DNA from 4 places in the Bacillus sp. ISL-47 genome. Region 1 is predicted to be linked to each of the others. Evidence: riboswitches for the same ligand, from Rfam matches in the RefSeq annotation. Region 1 holds a riboswitch; each other region holds the start of a gene.
The links. A riboswitch is a leader RNA that binds a small molecule or an ion and turns the genes downstream of it on or off. The one in region 1 is predicted to bind cyclic di-GMP.
Positions count from the first base shown of each region.

Region 2: it holds a riboswitch for cyclic di-GMP, as region 1 does, so the genes downstream of both, J7I93_RS09765 (anti-repressor SinI family protein) here and J7I93_RS03135 (EAL domain-containing protein) in region 1, are expected to answer to the same signal.
Region 3: it holds a riboswitch for cyclic di-GMP, as region 1 does, so the genes downstream of both, J7I93_RS04530 (hypothetical protein) here and J7I93_RS03135 (EAL domain-containing protein) in region 1, are expected to answer to the same signal.
Region 4: it holds a riboswitch for cyclic di-GMP, as region 1 does, so the genes downstream of both, J7I93_RS08805 (response regulator) here and J7I93_RS03135 (EAL domain-containing protein) in region 1, are expected to answer to the same signal.

Region 1 covers NZ_JAGGQS010000006.1:33,127-36,819, forward strand. Annotated here, with positions in the region: gene J7I93_RS03135 (EAL domain-containing protein) at 1-1,392, opposite strand, end outside; cyclic di-GMP riboswitch class I at 1,481-1,567, opposite strand; gene J7I93_RS03140 (ComFC family protein) at 1,640-2,347, opposite strand; gene J7I93_RS03145 (ATP-dependent helicase ComFA) at 2,337-3,693, opposite strand, start outside.
Region 2 covers NZ_JAGGQS010000025.1:4,067-7,759, reverse strand. Annotated here, with positions in the region: gene mnmH (tRNA 2-selenouridine(34) synthase MnmH) at 81-1,139, shown strand; gene J7I93_RS09770 (helix-turn-helix domain-containing protein) at 1,288-1,608, shown strand; gene J7I93_RS09765 (anti-repressor SinI family protein) at 1,682-1,831, opposite strand; cyclic di-GMP riboswitch class I at 1,862-1,952, opposite strand; gene J7I93_RS09760 (hypothetical protein) at 2,154-2,408, opposite strand; gene J7I93_RS09755 (helix-turn-helix domain-containing protein) at 2,708-3,049, shown strand; gene J7I93_RS09750 (pseudouridine-5'-phosphate glycosidase) at 3,183-3,693, opposite strand, start outside.
Region 3 covers NZ_JAGGQS010000009.1:83,862-87,554, forward strand. Annotated here, with positions in the region: gene J7I93_RS04525 (copper amine oxidase N-terminal domain-containing protein) at 1-1,650, shown strand, start outside; cyclic di-GMP riboswitch class I at 1,783-1,871, shown strand; gene J7I93_RS04530 (hypothetical protein) at 1,999-2,244, shown strand; gene J7I93_RS04535 (DUF3006 domain-containing protein) at 2,296-2,547, opposite strand; gene J7I93_RS04540 (S-layer homology domain-containing protein) at 2,553-3,693, opposite strand, start outside.
Region 4 covers NZ_JAGGQS010000022.1:57,551-61,243, reverse strand. Annotated here, with positions in the region: partial or broken gene J7I93_RS08815 (hypothetical protein) at 1-729, shown strand, start outside; gene J7I93_RS08810 (hypothetical protein) at 956-1,150, shown strand; gene J7I93_RS08805 (response regulator) at 1,457-1,816, opposite strand; cyclic di-GMP riboswitch class I at 1,888-1,970, opposite strand; gene J7I93_RS08800 (hypothetical protein) at 2,067-2,303, shown strand; gene J7I93_RS08795 (phospholipase D-like domain-containing protein) at 2,407-3,693, shown strand, end outside.

The sequences.
Region 1 (3,693 bases):
ATATTGATAGCGGATGCTTTTCCCTTCCTTCAGCTTCTCCCGCTCTGAGGAGACCCCTGGCCTATCCTCGGGCAGAATGATCCTGTTCCATAACTCAAAATCAGTTATAAAATCCTCTGCCGTATAGCCAAAGATGCCTACTACTCCCCTTGAGAAGTGAAGGACCTTTCTATTTATTAAATCAGCAGAATAGATTCCTACATCAAGATTTTCATAGATTTGCGCTATTTTACGTTCGTTCTCATAAAGCTTCTCTTCAATCTGCCGTTTCTCGGTTATGTCCTGAACCGTTGCGACAATTTTAGGGAATTGATGCTCATCAAGGAAACTTGCTTTATGCTGAATATATCGCTCCTGCCCATCCTTCCTTAAAATGCGGCACTCGATTACCGCACTTCTTTTTTCATTCAAAAGCCTATTAAACTGTATTTTAAAAGCAGTCCGATCTTCCGGATGGATATAGCCTAAATAAGCATCAAATGTTGGGACGAATCCCTCTTGGGGATCAATGCCAAAAATCCGAAACAATTGCAGAGACCAAAATCCCCTATCCTTCTCCACGTCATACTCAAGACTCCCAATATTGGCGACCATCTGGGCACGATTAAGGCTATCCTTGATCTTTTCCAGCTCCCTTTGCTGTTGAATAAAGCTGGTTATATCCTTTGCAATCCCAAAAACACCCTTAATTTGGCCATTAACTTTAATGGGAACATTTGTGACTTGTACATCTACCAAATCATGATCCCTCTTAACCCCAACACTATGATAGGTTTGCGGGCTGCCTTGAAGGGCTTTTTGAAAATGCTCAACAGTCGTATCCAAATACTCTTCTGCAATAACATCCCGAAAGGAACCGGACAAATACTCGGGAGAACCTCCGAGCAGCTCCTCTAAAGAATCATTGTACTCTGAAAAATTCCCCTCTGGATCCAGTGTATAAATAGCATCGGGATGATAATCAAAAAGGGACTTGTACTTTTGATTCTGCAGCTCCAATGTCTCTTTCAAGTTCTCTTCTCTTGTAATATCCTTCGAAATGCCAATGGCACCAATGATCTGCTTATCTTTATAAACGGGGATGGATATATTATTCACTTTTAGTAAATGACCTTTTTTATGAAAAATTGAAAAGATCGTATTTTTCGCTCTCCCTTTTAAAACCTGCTGAAATGCACTCAAAACACCCGGGATCTCTTCCTCATTGATAAAAGAAGAAATATCGGCGCCTATAATCTCATCCTTCGTGAACCCGGTGATGCTATATGTACTTTTGTTTACTTCGATTATGTTTCCTTTAAGGTCAGTAATATAAGTCATATCGGGATTATGAATAAATAGGGTCCGAAAGATAGCGGGATCTTCAATATCCAGATTGACGATCTCATCCATTGGCTTCCTGCTAAATCGAGTAAATAATTTGTTCAATGCATAACGTCCTTTCCTTTTAAAAAGGCAAATGAGGAAAGTGTTCATTTTTCTATGCAACCCGGCTGCCATGGCAGGAACCTGCTTTAGGCCCGCAGCTTTGCGTCTTTTACTTTCGTAAAATTTGCCCTTAATTAGAATATGTTACCATATGACGTTAGCACTATGAACAGATTGTTAACAATTAATGTAAATGAAAGTTTTTCCATTTTTAACCTCGTGCGATTGTGACTGAGCTAACGGAAGCCGCTCCTGTTACTTTCAGCACTTTCGCGGCATGGTATAAGGTAGAGCCGGTTGTATAGATATCATCCATGAGGAGAATTTTTTTGTCTCGAATGTCTGTATTCGGAATGAGCTGGAAGACCTGCTGGAGATGGATTCGCTCTTTTCGTGATTTTTTGGATTGTTTTTCGGAGTGGGTGCGCTGAAGGACTTCTGTTGATGCAAATCCCGCCTCCTGGAATAGTGCAGCTGACTGATTGAATCCTCTTTCATAAAGCCGCTCAGGACTTAATGGGATAGGGACAAGCAGATCGAAGGCGAGCGTTTGCAGCTTTGCTTTTATAAAAGGAGAGAACGCTTTGGCAAGGATATAATCTCCTCGGAATTTATATTGGGCAATGACTTCTTTTAGGAAGTCATCGTATAGGAAAAGGGAGTGGTTGCTCTCAAGGCAATGGCCCCACTCCGGATCCTCATTCCATTTTAGACAGTCCCGGCAAAGGTTTCCGGTACGAAATTGCGGTTCTAATTGACTGAACGGACGGCTGCACTTTTCGCAGGTTTCCCCTTGGATAAAAGAGAGTTTTTCGGTGCAATTCATGCACAGGTGATCTTCTTTTGGCCTGGACCAAAGAGTCGACCAGCTTACTACTAGGGTGATTTCTTCGTGGCAAATGAGACAATTAATAATCAATCAGTCCTTTCTTTCTGGCTTCTATATTCATTTGGAGGATTTGTTTACGTGCTTGAACCATGTTTTCTGTTTTGCCGTAGTGGAAAAAGGTTATATCGCCAGCGGGAAATTGCGCGCTTCTCCCAGCCCTGCCGGCGATCTGGACAAGGGCACTTTCTGTAAAAATGCGGTCTTCTGCTCCTAGAACGGCTACATCAATATTGGGGAAGGTTACGCCTCTTTCCAGAATGGTTGTGGTTAAAAGCATCGGGATCTCTTTGTCGCGCATGGCTTGGACCTTGCTTTTTCGGTCTGGATCTTCCGCGTGAACCGCTTCAATTTTCGGGTGGAGTTTCTTGAGGATAGTTAGGACTGTTTCCATCTTATCGATTTTTGGGAGGAACAGCAGGCATTGCTTTTGGGTTTCGAGCCGCTTTTTGATCCATTGGGTGACTGGCGGCGGAAGCTTGTCCTTTTTGAGAGCTTTTTCCCAGTTGCCGCACCATTTGAAGGCTGGAGCTGGTAAAGGGTGACGGTGATATCTTGCGGGGATGGTGACAAAATCTCTCTTCCCGCTCCGGCATTCATTTTGCCATTTCCGGTTTGGAGTTGCTGTTAGGCTGATCATCGAGGAGAGGTCTTTGCGGGCTTGGCGGACAGCATATTGCAGGCTTTCGTCTGCCGTGTACGGAAAGGCGTCTACTTCATCCACGATGACGGTATCGAAGGCTTTATAGAAACGGAGAAGCTGGTGAGTGGTGGCGATGGTTAGCGGAGCCTGGAGATGGCGGTCTTCACTGCCACCGTAGAGGACGGCAACTTGGATACCGGGGAAGACTGCTTTTAGACGAGGTCCAAGCTCAAGGACCACATCAGTCCGCGGAGTGGCAATGCAGACTCTTTTTCCAGATGCGAGGGCCGTGCTGATTCCATCGAAAAGCACTTCTGTTTTCCCGGCTCCGCATACGGCCCATACGAGGAGTTCTTTATTAACTTGGATAGCCTGCTTTACTCGATCAGAGGCAGCCTGCTGCCCATCTGAAAGCTTGCCGTTCCAAACTAAAGAATCCTGAGCTATCACCTCGTCCTGCTCTGTCCCCCGCCAGCTAATCAAAGGTGCACAAGCACCCACCCTCCCCATCATGATGCACTTCCGGCAATAGGTACAACCCTTCTCACCGCAGCGCGCACAGGGAAAGCTGGCAAAAAGCGAGAGATCCTGATTGCCGCACCTCGCACAGGCAATCTTATTATTCTCTTTACTAATGCCTTTTCTGTAAAGAATGTGGCCGTTTTCATAGTGTTGCTGGATTTCTTCCAGGGGGAAAGGCAGATCATCCATTAGAAGCTGTTTTCCGTGAAGTAAT
Region 2 (3,693 bases), on a different contig from region 1:
TCGATAAAATAAAGACATACGAAATAATTCTTTGATCCATCATGGACAATCTATATAGCATTTTATTTGGAGGCATTTCTATGAGAGAAATTACTGTAGAACAATATATTCAAATGGATAAGGCAGTTCCGGTTGATGTAAGGTCTCCAATTGAATTTGAGGAGTGCAGCATTCCAGGAGCTGTGAATGTACCGCTTTTCACCAATGAAGAACGTGTGGAAATTGGTACTCTTTATAAAAAAGAGGGCTCTGATGCTGCTAAATGGAGAGCGATGGAGATGGTTTCACCCAAAATCCCATCCATGCTCGGTAAGATTCGGGACCTGAAAAATAAAGGCTATCAGCCTGTTATCTACTGCTGGCGCGGCGGCATGCGCAGTAAATCTGTAGCCACCTTTTTGGCCTATGCAGGCGTGTCTTTCCCTCGTTTAGTTGGGGGATACAGAGCCTACAGGCAATATATTCTTGAAAATACAACTGGGTTAATTCCTGATCAATCAGTCGTTCTTCATGGCATGACTGGCGTGGGAAAAACGGATGTACTAAAGGTTTTAAGTGAGAGGGGTTATCCTGTCCTAGACCTTGAAGAAATGGCAGGACACCGCGGCTCGATCTTCGGCTCCTTTGGAATGGGTGACGGCAGCAGCCAAAAAACCTTTGATGCGCTGCTGTATCAAGCACTTTCAGAGGTTAAGGGTTCTCCATATATCATTATGGAAGCAGAGAGCAAGCGAATCGGCAAGGTCGTTCAGCCAGATGAACTGCTGGATACGAAGAAAACAGGTATCCACATCGATATGTATGCAGGTATGGAGTCCCGTGTTCAGCGTATTCTCAGAGATTATGTTGAGCCCTATCAAAAGGAAGAATGGTTCAAACCTAAAGTAAGCGAAAGCCTTTTATTTATCAAAAAAAGACTCAAGGACTATGATATACGTGCCCTGCTTGATGAAGCTGTTGAAAAGGAAAATTATCCACTGTTCATTAAGCTATTATTGGAACACTATTATGACCCTCGCTATGCCTTTAAGCAGCATGACTACGAAGGTCAGTTCCATCATGTTAACGCTGATGATGTTAAAGCAGCAGCCGAACAAGTCATCAAAATCATTGAAACACAAAATGCTCCCGTCCTGTGACGCGGAGCATTTATTATAAAAATATCTATATAATTTGGTTATTGCTGTGGTATGATAATAATATTGAACAAATCGTTCTTAATATGGAACCTTTCTGTGAATTCTGCTATAATCATATTACATACAATAATAAGGTGTGTGAGGTACAATGATCGGTGATCGTGTTAAAAAACTTCGCCAAGAAAAAAGAATGTCCTTATCCGAGCTTGCTGAACAGGCTGGTGTGGCCAAGTCTTACCTAAGCTCTTTAGAACGCAACCTGCAGACAAACCCATCCATACAATTCCTTGAAAAAATTGCAGGTGTATTGAATGTCCCAGTAGACCATTTAATCCATGAGCAAATCAACAAGGACGAGCTCGACACGGAATGGATGAAAATCGTAAAGGAAGCGATGGAATCCGGTGTTTCCAAAGAGCAATTCCGCGAGTTTTTGGATTTTAATAAGTGGAGAAGCGAACAGAAATAAAATTTTTTGAGCCTGAATTTTTTTCAGGCTCTTTTTTATAAAAAAACCTTTACCATTACCAATAAAATTTCGTTTACCTGGCCTTAGTTAAGACTTCCTTCGCTTCATTTTTATGTAGAAATTCACGGATTTCCTCTTTTTCAAGGCCTAAGTTTTTTGCTTCCAAGATCAGCTCCATCCATTCCATATCAATTCCATCCATTTTTAAACCTATTGCCGCCACAACTATTCCCCCCAAAATACATATCGTATTCCAGGCAATCCAGCCATCCTAGTATTTCCCCTAATACCTTAGACCTGTGACTTTGCGTCCTCATCTTTCAATGAGTTTGCCTTTTTCTGTACCTTTTTACTCATTATCTTTTTCCTAATAAATGTATTCTACTATCATGATATTGATTATGTTGTCATAATATGTCAGCTTCCCGCTGTTTTTTAAATATTTAATTAACTTACAATTCGACATATTCTTTTTAAATACTAGGTGCTCTGGCCTAAATATGATATGAGTTCTTCAAGACTTTGCCATTTCTAATAAAACGATGTTACATATAGTCGAATTCTTTTCTTGTATAGTAAGAAAGTCCAACCCTTTTTTTATAATTTTCATTAATTTGCTTAAATGAATACTTTAATGGCTTTTTATTCTTTCTGTAAATGACATGGATCGGCTCCATCGTCATGGCATCCAAAAAATCATTTTCCGTTAAATCATTTCCGCAGCAAGGACAGTGCCAATGCCCAATTTCACTGCTGCTGAAGGTTGGGCTACCGCATTTATCACAGTTCTTTTGATACATAGAGCACCACCTTTAAACCTATTGATTTAATGAGGTTCTGATTTCTCCTCTCCCGTTCAAGTTTGTAAGCAAAAAATAAACAGAGATGAATCTTAGTGCTTTATAACGAACAGGTAATCTGAGTATAGTTCATATTATCTATTTTGAAAAATTCTAAAAATGGCTGTTTTTTCTCTAAAAAGAACACTTTTTGTTCTATTACTCTAAATACCTTCGTTTATCTCACTATTCTATACTTTTTATTGAACGGAATGTTCGTTATAATGAATATATATTTTCTTATAAGGAGCATTATGCCTATGGTAGGTAGACGCATTAAAAATTTGAGGATCAAAAAAGGGTATTCTATTAATGAACTCTCCGAAAAAGCCGAGGTATCCAAGTCTTATTTAAGCTACATTGAAAGAGGCATCCAAAAGAATCCCTCTTTGCAGGTACTATCAAGAATAGCTAAAACGCTTGATGCCAACCTTGAGGATTTATTGGAAGAAAATAAAGATATGATAGCAGACCTAACATCCCTGGATGAGGAATGGGTCAATCTAGTAAGGGAGGCTATACGGCAGGGGATTACAAAGGAAGACTTTACCTATTATTTAGAGTTTATTAAGTTCAAGAAAATGAATGAAGGGAAAGGATGATGGCTTTAATTTATTGACGTACCTGTAGCGTCCTCCTTCTATGCTATCTTGTAAACAGTAAGGGCGGCTTATGTTGCTTAAAGAAAAAGCCAAGCCCATCATTAGCAGATAAAGCCTGGCTTCTCTTTTTTTCTTATTTATTATTCAGGCTGACGGCAATTTTAGAGCCCACTTCAGCATTATGCTTAACCAATGCAATATTAGCTGTCAGGCTTGTGCCATTCGTAAGTTCCTTTACTTTTCCAAGCAAAAACGGTGTTACTCTTTTACCTGAGATATTTTTTTCCATTGCTTCTTTTAGTGCCGTTTCGATAACCCCTGTGATAAATGATTCTTCCATTGCATCTTGCTCAGGTATTGGATTGGCAATGACAAGGCCGCCTTTTAGGCCCAGTTCCCATTTGGTACGGATCATTTCGGCAGCTTCTTCCGCAGTATCCACTCTGTAATTTACATTAAAAGGACTAGTGCGTGTATAGAAGGCCGGTAAAACATCTGTTTCAAATCCAACAACCGGGACGCCATGTGTTTCCAAGTATTCAAGGGTTAACCCAATATCCAGGATGGATTTTGCCCCTGCACAGACAACAGCAACATTCGTTTGGGCAAGTTCCTGAAGATCTGCTGAAATGTCCATGGTGGTT
Region 3 (3,693 bases), on a different contig from region 1:
GATAAAAAGAATCAAACAGCTAGTGCCGTCAGAAATGGAAAAAGAGTAGATCTTACCATAAACTCTACTATTGCCAAAGTAAATGATAAGAAGGTTACTATGAACGTTGCTCCTCTTATGTACAAATACAGGACTTACGTACCGCTGCGCTTTGTGAGTGAGAACCTTGATGGGAAGGTTTATTGGAATCAGGGTGAACAAACCGTTGAAATAACACTTAATCATCAAAAAATCCCACCAGAAGATCCATACGTATTACATATGAACAATAAAAGAATCATCATGGAAGATCCTTTAGAGGAGAGAAGCGGAAGAACGTACATTCCTGCAGACTATTTTTATAATTATTTGGACAGCACAAGTTCAAATTGGGTGACAGATAGCCAGCTGGAATTTCAGGTTGCCGGCTTGAACTTTGTTTTTACAAACGGAAGCCAAAACGTTCTAATCAATCAGGAGAATGTGCAGATTGAAGAAAAGCCGTTTATCGAGTCAGGAAAAATGTACGTTCCTGTTCATTTTATTGTCAATGCACTGGGGGGCAACCTGCGTATCCTGACTGATAAAAGGGAATTGTACATTTATCTCTATCATTATATGTTTACAAGCGATTTCCTTGAGAAAACAGAGGGCTCAACTACACGTCCTGCATATGTCCCAAATGCAAGCTTGGAAGGCTCACGAGACCTGCTTGTAAGCGATAATCCTGAAAGAGTTACACCTGCTCTCGTTCCTAATCCAGCAGCCACGCTTGCTCAGCATAATGTAAATTTAGCAGATCCAGTTAACGAGCACCGGATTTTTGGATGGCATCTTAATAAGCTTGGAAAAGAAGCGAAGATTGGGATAACCATTCAAAATACTTCAAGCATCAATAGCCTGGAGGTTACAGGTTCTAAAGGTTATGTGAAAACGAGCGGAAACAGCTGGATTAATTATGATATTGGCCTTCCAATAGCTGATAAAGTCCTGAATGACAAGCTAACTGATTCAGCGAGTATGGGGATGGTTATACAGCCGGGTGAAACGAAACTAATCGAAACATATGAATTGCATCCTAACTATATTATTGGCTTTTTGCAGGATGTCGATATTCGCTCGATAAACGGAGGAAATAGTGAATACACAATCCGAACTGTTTTGACAACAAATAATACAGACTTAACAAGGATTCACTCAGAACCAGTTCCGATTGATCCATACGCTGCACATCCGAGAGGCGTTTGGCCAAATGCTGAAATCCGGGCAGTCCTGCCTGCCTATACAGTGGGCTCACCGGAAGTGGGCTATAACATTTCGAACGGAAAGACGGATCACTTCCTTACCGAAGAGAATTCATTAGCTAAAGTCAATGGCTCAGTTGGAAATTCAGGCCACTTTGGCATGAATTATAAGGTGGATATTCCTATTATCAACCCAACTGGTGAAGCGAAGACCATCAAGCTAAAAATAGCGGGCAGAGGGGGACTATATAGCGGAGCGGTGAAAATGAATGGAATTGTTTATTTGATCCCAACCCTTAAGCCTTCCACGGAGTATGTTGAACTCCCGGCTTATACTGTTGCAGGTGCTGAGGATATGATTAGCCTTGAGATCATGCATGCAGGCGGAGCCAGTCTGCCAGCTGCGATTTATGTTGAGGCACAATGATAAATGGGAGGGCCGGCAAATAGGTGCCGGTCTTTTTATAGAATAGGAATAGTCCTTTAGTCTTAATGTTTGCGGAAAAATAGCGAAATTTGTTGAAAATATATTACTATAGTTATATGATAATTGTATGAAAATTGAAAAAGGCAAACTTATTGAAAAATAAGGACGCAAAGCCGCGAGTCTAAGGTCATATACATGACTAAGATCGTCGGGCTGCCAAAATGTCGGGAGTATATGTCTTTTTATAGGGTATAGCTAATAATAACATTCAAACTCTGCCGGACGTTGGCGAGTTTTTTACTTTTTAGTTTTCAGAATTGTAAATAAATTGGAAGGGCGTGGGTAAAATTGAAGATTTACTACGGATCGGTGGAATTCTTTGAAAGGGAGATTATTCATTCTCTTTCCCGCCAGGAGACAAATTCTCTTGAGGAAATTGCAGAAAAGCTGGAGAAAGAATTATTATATGATTTCATTTGCGATGAAAAAATCAAGAGGGAATGCTTGAATAACCTGGTATGTGCGTGTACGAGAGTGAACCATCAATTCATTAATGCGGATGGAACAGATTCTTCTATATCTGCTTATAACTAATGCGGGAAATAGCTAAAAAGAACCCATCTCAAGTAAGTGGGCTCCTTTTAGCTATTTCTTGTTTTTGTTTAAAATCTTCTGAAGCAATGCCTGATTTTTCTTGAAAGCATTCTGCGTTTCATCAGATAATAACTTGTATTCCATCACTTTACCCTCGCTGCTGATGGTTGCTTCAATTATATCTCCATCTGACAGGTTTGATGAGAATTGCTTCATGGAGACAACGATTCTGTCACATTCATTCTTGCTGGGTAATAAAACAACTTTTTCTCCTTCTATTGCATCAACGGTGTATCTTTCCAACGTTATCAGCCCTCCTCAACGGTAAATCCATTTTCAGTTGATTCCACAATAATATTTCCATGGTTATAAGTACTGTAAATTTTCGAACCTATAGATTTTAACCTTTGTACGACTGCCGAGTTTGGATGACCATAGGAATTGTCTCCATATGAAAGTATGGTAATGGAAGGCTGAACTTTATTCAGGAAGCTTGAAGAAGTTGAAGTGCTGGAACCATGATGGCCAGCTTTTAATATATCTGCAGACACATTGTATTGCTGGGTCATATTCGCTTCATTCTCCATTGTTGCATCTCCAGTTAATAAGAAGCTAACGTCTTCATGGACCACTTTTAATACAACAGAGGATTCATTTAAATCTGAACTTGAATAGGTTGAGTTTAACACTTGAACAGCAATATCTTCATCAATGTTTAAAAAATCCCCTTTAGATGGGATATCCATTGGGATATTTTTTTGGTCAATTAATGTTAAATACTCTGTATAAGTCTTTGTCGTATGAACTTTACCGCTATCAAGGACCCTTTTTACAGGGAACTTTTTTAAAACTTCAATTAGCCCGCCGATATGGTCAGCATCTGGATGAGTGGCGACCATGACATCAATCGAACCAATGCCTTCCCGGGTTAAATAGTCAGTCACTTCATCGCCTGCGTATCTGTTTCCGCCGTCGATTAATACATTTTTACCATTAGGGGTTTCCAGCAATATGCTGTCGCCTTGGCCGACATTAATAAAATGGGCGGTGATTTCACCGCCTGCAATGTGTACATCATGATTTCGAATGATTCTAGCCAGGAAAGAAGCAAATTCTGCCCGATTTACATTTGAGTTTGGCCTGAATGTGTTGTCTGGATATCCGCCAGTTATATCATTATGAAGCAGCACCTGAATGACGCCATACGCCCAGTGCTTTGTTGAAACATCTTTAAATGAAATGCTGCTTTTTCCGGTTAAGCTGTATGCTCTCACTAGCATCGCAGCTAGCTCTGCTCTGGTGATTGCGGCATTAGGATTAAAGCTGCCATCACTATATCCGCCCATAATCCCTTTTTTTGCAACAGCACCAATAGATGAATAGGCCCAATGCTTGGAAGTGACATCAGTAAAAGATGGTGCCGCACTTGGCAGCTTTAAGTGACGAGTA
Region 4 (3,693 bases), on a different contig from region 1:
CTTTTTCTCTGGTGCGTCAGTTCCACTACAAAAGAGATTGAACGAGATGGAGTAACCTGGGGCATCGTGTTAGGAAATAAGCCATTGAAACGCTCAGAGTTGGCAAAACCTTTTGGAGTTAGCGAAAGAACTGTTCAAAGGTGGCTGGATGACCTAGAAACACATGGTTACATAAAGATCACCAGAGCACCTTATGGATATATTATAACTGTTAAAAACTCTAAAAAATACAGCAAAGAGAGAGTGGACAAAAACGTCCAGTCTGATGGAGACCGGACAAAAACGTCCAGTCCAGAGTGGACAGAAATGTCCAGTCATGTGGACAAAAGTGTCCACTCTAATAAAGATATTACAAAGATAAATAATACTACTATTACTATTACTAAAGAAAATGACCCAGTAGATATTATTGCTGAAAGATTCATAGAGTTACGAACGATACAAGAAGGACGTTCTGTTTACCCAACAACAAAAGATTATGAAGCAATCGCCCGGATTGTCGCCCGTGGTATGCCGTTGCCACAAACAATCAAATTGCTTGAACAGTGTTTTGCTGAATATAAAGAACGTCAGCCAAATGGAGCCATTAAAGCCTTCGGTTACTGTGAAAAATACATCATGGATCATTATGAGGCCTTAGTAGCAAGAGAACAGGCAAAAGAAGCAGCTAAAAACGTTAAGCCTTTTAAAAGCAATAATTCTTATAAACCTAAGGGTATGCGATCCAAGCCAATACGTACGGAAATGCTGCCAGATTGGTTTTATGAAAATGAGCAACCAAAACAACCGATAAAGGAAAAATCACCTGACCAAATTGCTGCCGATAAGGCTGAACTTGATGAAATGCTGAGGAAAATGCAAGAGCGGGAAGTGCCTAGCAATCAAGATGAGCTGGCCCGTAAAAAGGCAGAACTAAATGAAAAGCTAAAAATATTAAGATCAGGGAGTTGAAACCATGGGGATCCTATATGAATCCGTTATGCAACAGAAAAGGAATATCCTCATCAAGAGATTGTCAGAACTTAATATTTATAAGGCTCAGTCAGGAAAGAGAATCCACGATTGTGATTACGAGGAACTGAAATATGAGCTTGTACTGGCATCTTTTCGGGAGATTAATACAGAGGCTACACAAAATAACTGGTTTTGAAGGGAGATATGAAAAATGACTATCACAAATGTTAAATTAGTTACTCGCTGTCCAAAATGTCTGGCCAAGGGGACAGTGATAGGACATCGAAAAAACCTCTTATTACTTGAATGCAGGGACTGCAATACACGCTGGAATACTTACTCAAAGACTTGCAAGATTTGTGGAAAGCCAAATTATTTCTACATTGAGGGTCCATGCGTGAAATGCTACTCGGAAAAACACAACGCCATATGATTTTAAAAGCAGCGAAGCTGAGCTTGCTGCTAAGTTTCCTCAAAAAAAAGACCCCTATAAAGAGGTTGTTTAGCTGACAAGCTTATTTAATGCGGGGATTAATTCATTAAAGTACGGTTTTACAATAAAATCTTTAGCACCATAATTTAAAGCTTCCACGATTAATTTAGATTGTCCCATTGCGGAGCATATAACAACTTTTGCATTTGGATCAAGATTCTTGATCTCTTTTAAAACAGCCATTCCATCTTTACATGACATTGTTAAGTCTAGTAATACGATATCTGGGGAAGACTTCTTGAAAAGTGATATAGCTTCGCAACCATCAGAGGCTTCAGCAATTACTTGATAGTTGCCTTCAGACAAGGTTCTTTTAAGTATTTGTCTCATAAACATAGAATCATCAGCAATTAGTACTTTATTAATCATATCAAACTCCCTTTTTGAAAATTAGGCAAATTTAAGAAAGGAGTTATAAGAGATTTACGAGATTGATAAATCTCGGTAACCCGGCTGCCTTAGCTTTTACCTTACACCCGTGGCTTTGCGTCTTTTACTTTCATAAAATTTGCCATTATAGGTATATTAACACAGTGAATATAGTGGAAAACGACAAAATGTGACAAAAAATTGATAATTTCGTGACTTATGGATTATAAATTTCGTTGGTGGTGAGGGAATGAAGCAATTAGACTTATTCTCCTTTGCCCTTGAAGATCAGATAGCTGAACTAAAACAAGGCGAAGAGTTGGAGTTTTACAGAGGGATGGAACGGCTGCTGATCCGTCATCATGAAAAATACAAGGGCGTTTGTCATTATCAGGGACCTGATTTCTCTGGTGTAGCATTTCATCTTGATGAAAGGGAAGGATTAGATTTGTTTGTTGCCAAGATAAATAGGTGGCTGGAAGAGTAAGACAAGGAAGCAAAAGAGTAAACTAGGTATTCTTTCGAATTCTAAAAGTATACTCCCTGCATTTTTTGTAAATGTTAAGAGAAAAACAAGGGAGGATTTTTAGTTGGAATGGATTTTTTATCTATACCTGATAAATACGTTTTTTATCTTAATCATAGCAATTCGGGATGTACGTAGGCCTGCCAAGGCTTTGAATTGGATAATAATCGTCCTTCTTTTTCCTATCATTGGTTTCTTGCTTTATCTTAGCATATCAAATCCTAAGTTTATTCATCGGAAAAGATTGACCTCTTCTAAAAGTGAATCGAATAAATTACCTGATACATTTGGTGATTCAGCATCGGTAATCGCCGATGCTTTACGGCCCTTCACTGTGAATGGGCTACGAACGGGCCAAGTCCAAGTATTTGACAATGGAATAGCAAAATATAAACAACTCATTGAATCCCTCCAAAAAGCCCAAAAAACGATTGATCTGGAATATTTCATATTTAGGAATGACCAAATTGGTAATCGCATCACAGAACTGCTAATCGAAAAAGCAGTAAATGGAGTGCGGGTTCGTTTTATGAGAGATGGCTTGGGGAGTTATAAATTTCCGCGTGAAAAAATCCGACAGATGGTCAAAGCAGGGATAGAATGCCGTACAATATTTCCTTTACGATTTCCTTGGATCTTTTCTTATTGGAATTATCGGGATCATTGTAGAATTGTCACAATTGACGAAAAAGTAGCTTTTACTGGATGCATGAACGTAGGATATGAATATACAGGATTGAAGCCTGACGTTGGCTACTGGCGGGATACCCACTTGCAAATCATAGGAGATGCATTGGTCGATTTACAGACTGTCTTTGATGTTCATTGGAATATGGCAGTGCCGGAAAAAATAAAATCAAATACTAACCCGAAAACAAAGTCTGATGTAATCAATCCAATCGGCAGAGAAGATCATGTCAGATGGTTAGCCGAATTGGGATCAGAGTTGAGCACCCTAGATTATAATGAGATAGACATATCGCCAAAAACAAGGACATTGCAAAAAGCGTATATCCATACGTTGGAAGGAAACCCTGGAATTCCTACCCCATTTATTCGTCAAACTTACTTTATATGTATAACACAAGCGACTAAGACTATTGATATAACAACACCCTATTTTGTACCGGAAACAGATATTATTATGGCATTAAAGACAGCAATAGCTCGAGGTGTGAGCGTAAGATTGCTGGTTCCTCGCCACAATAATCAAAAAATCGTGGGTTTTGCAAGTCGTACTTATTATGGGGAACTTTTAGAAGCTGGTTTACAAATCTACCAGTACGACAAAGGAATGATTCATACCAAGGTGTTGACTATAGATGAGGAGATTGCTGCCGTAGGCTCAGCA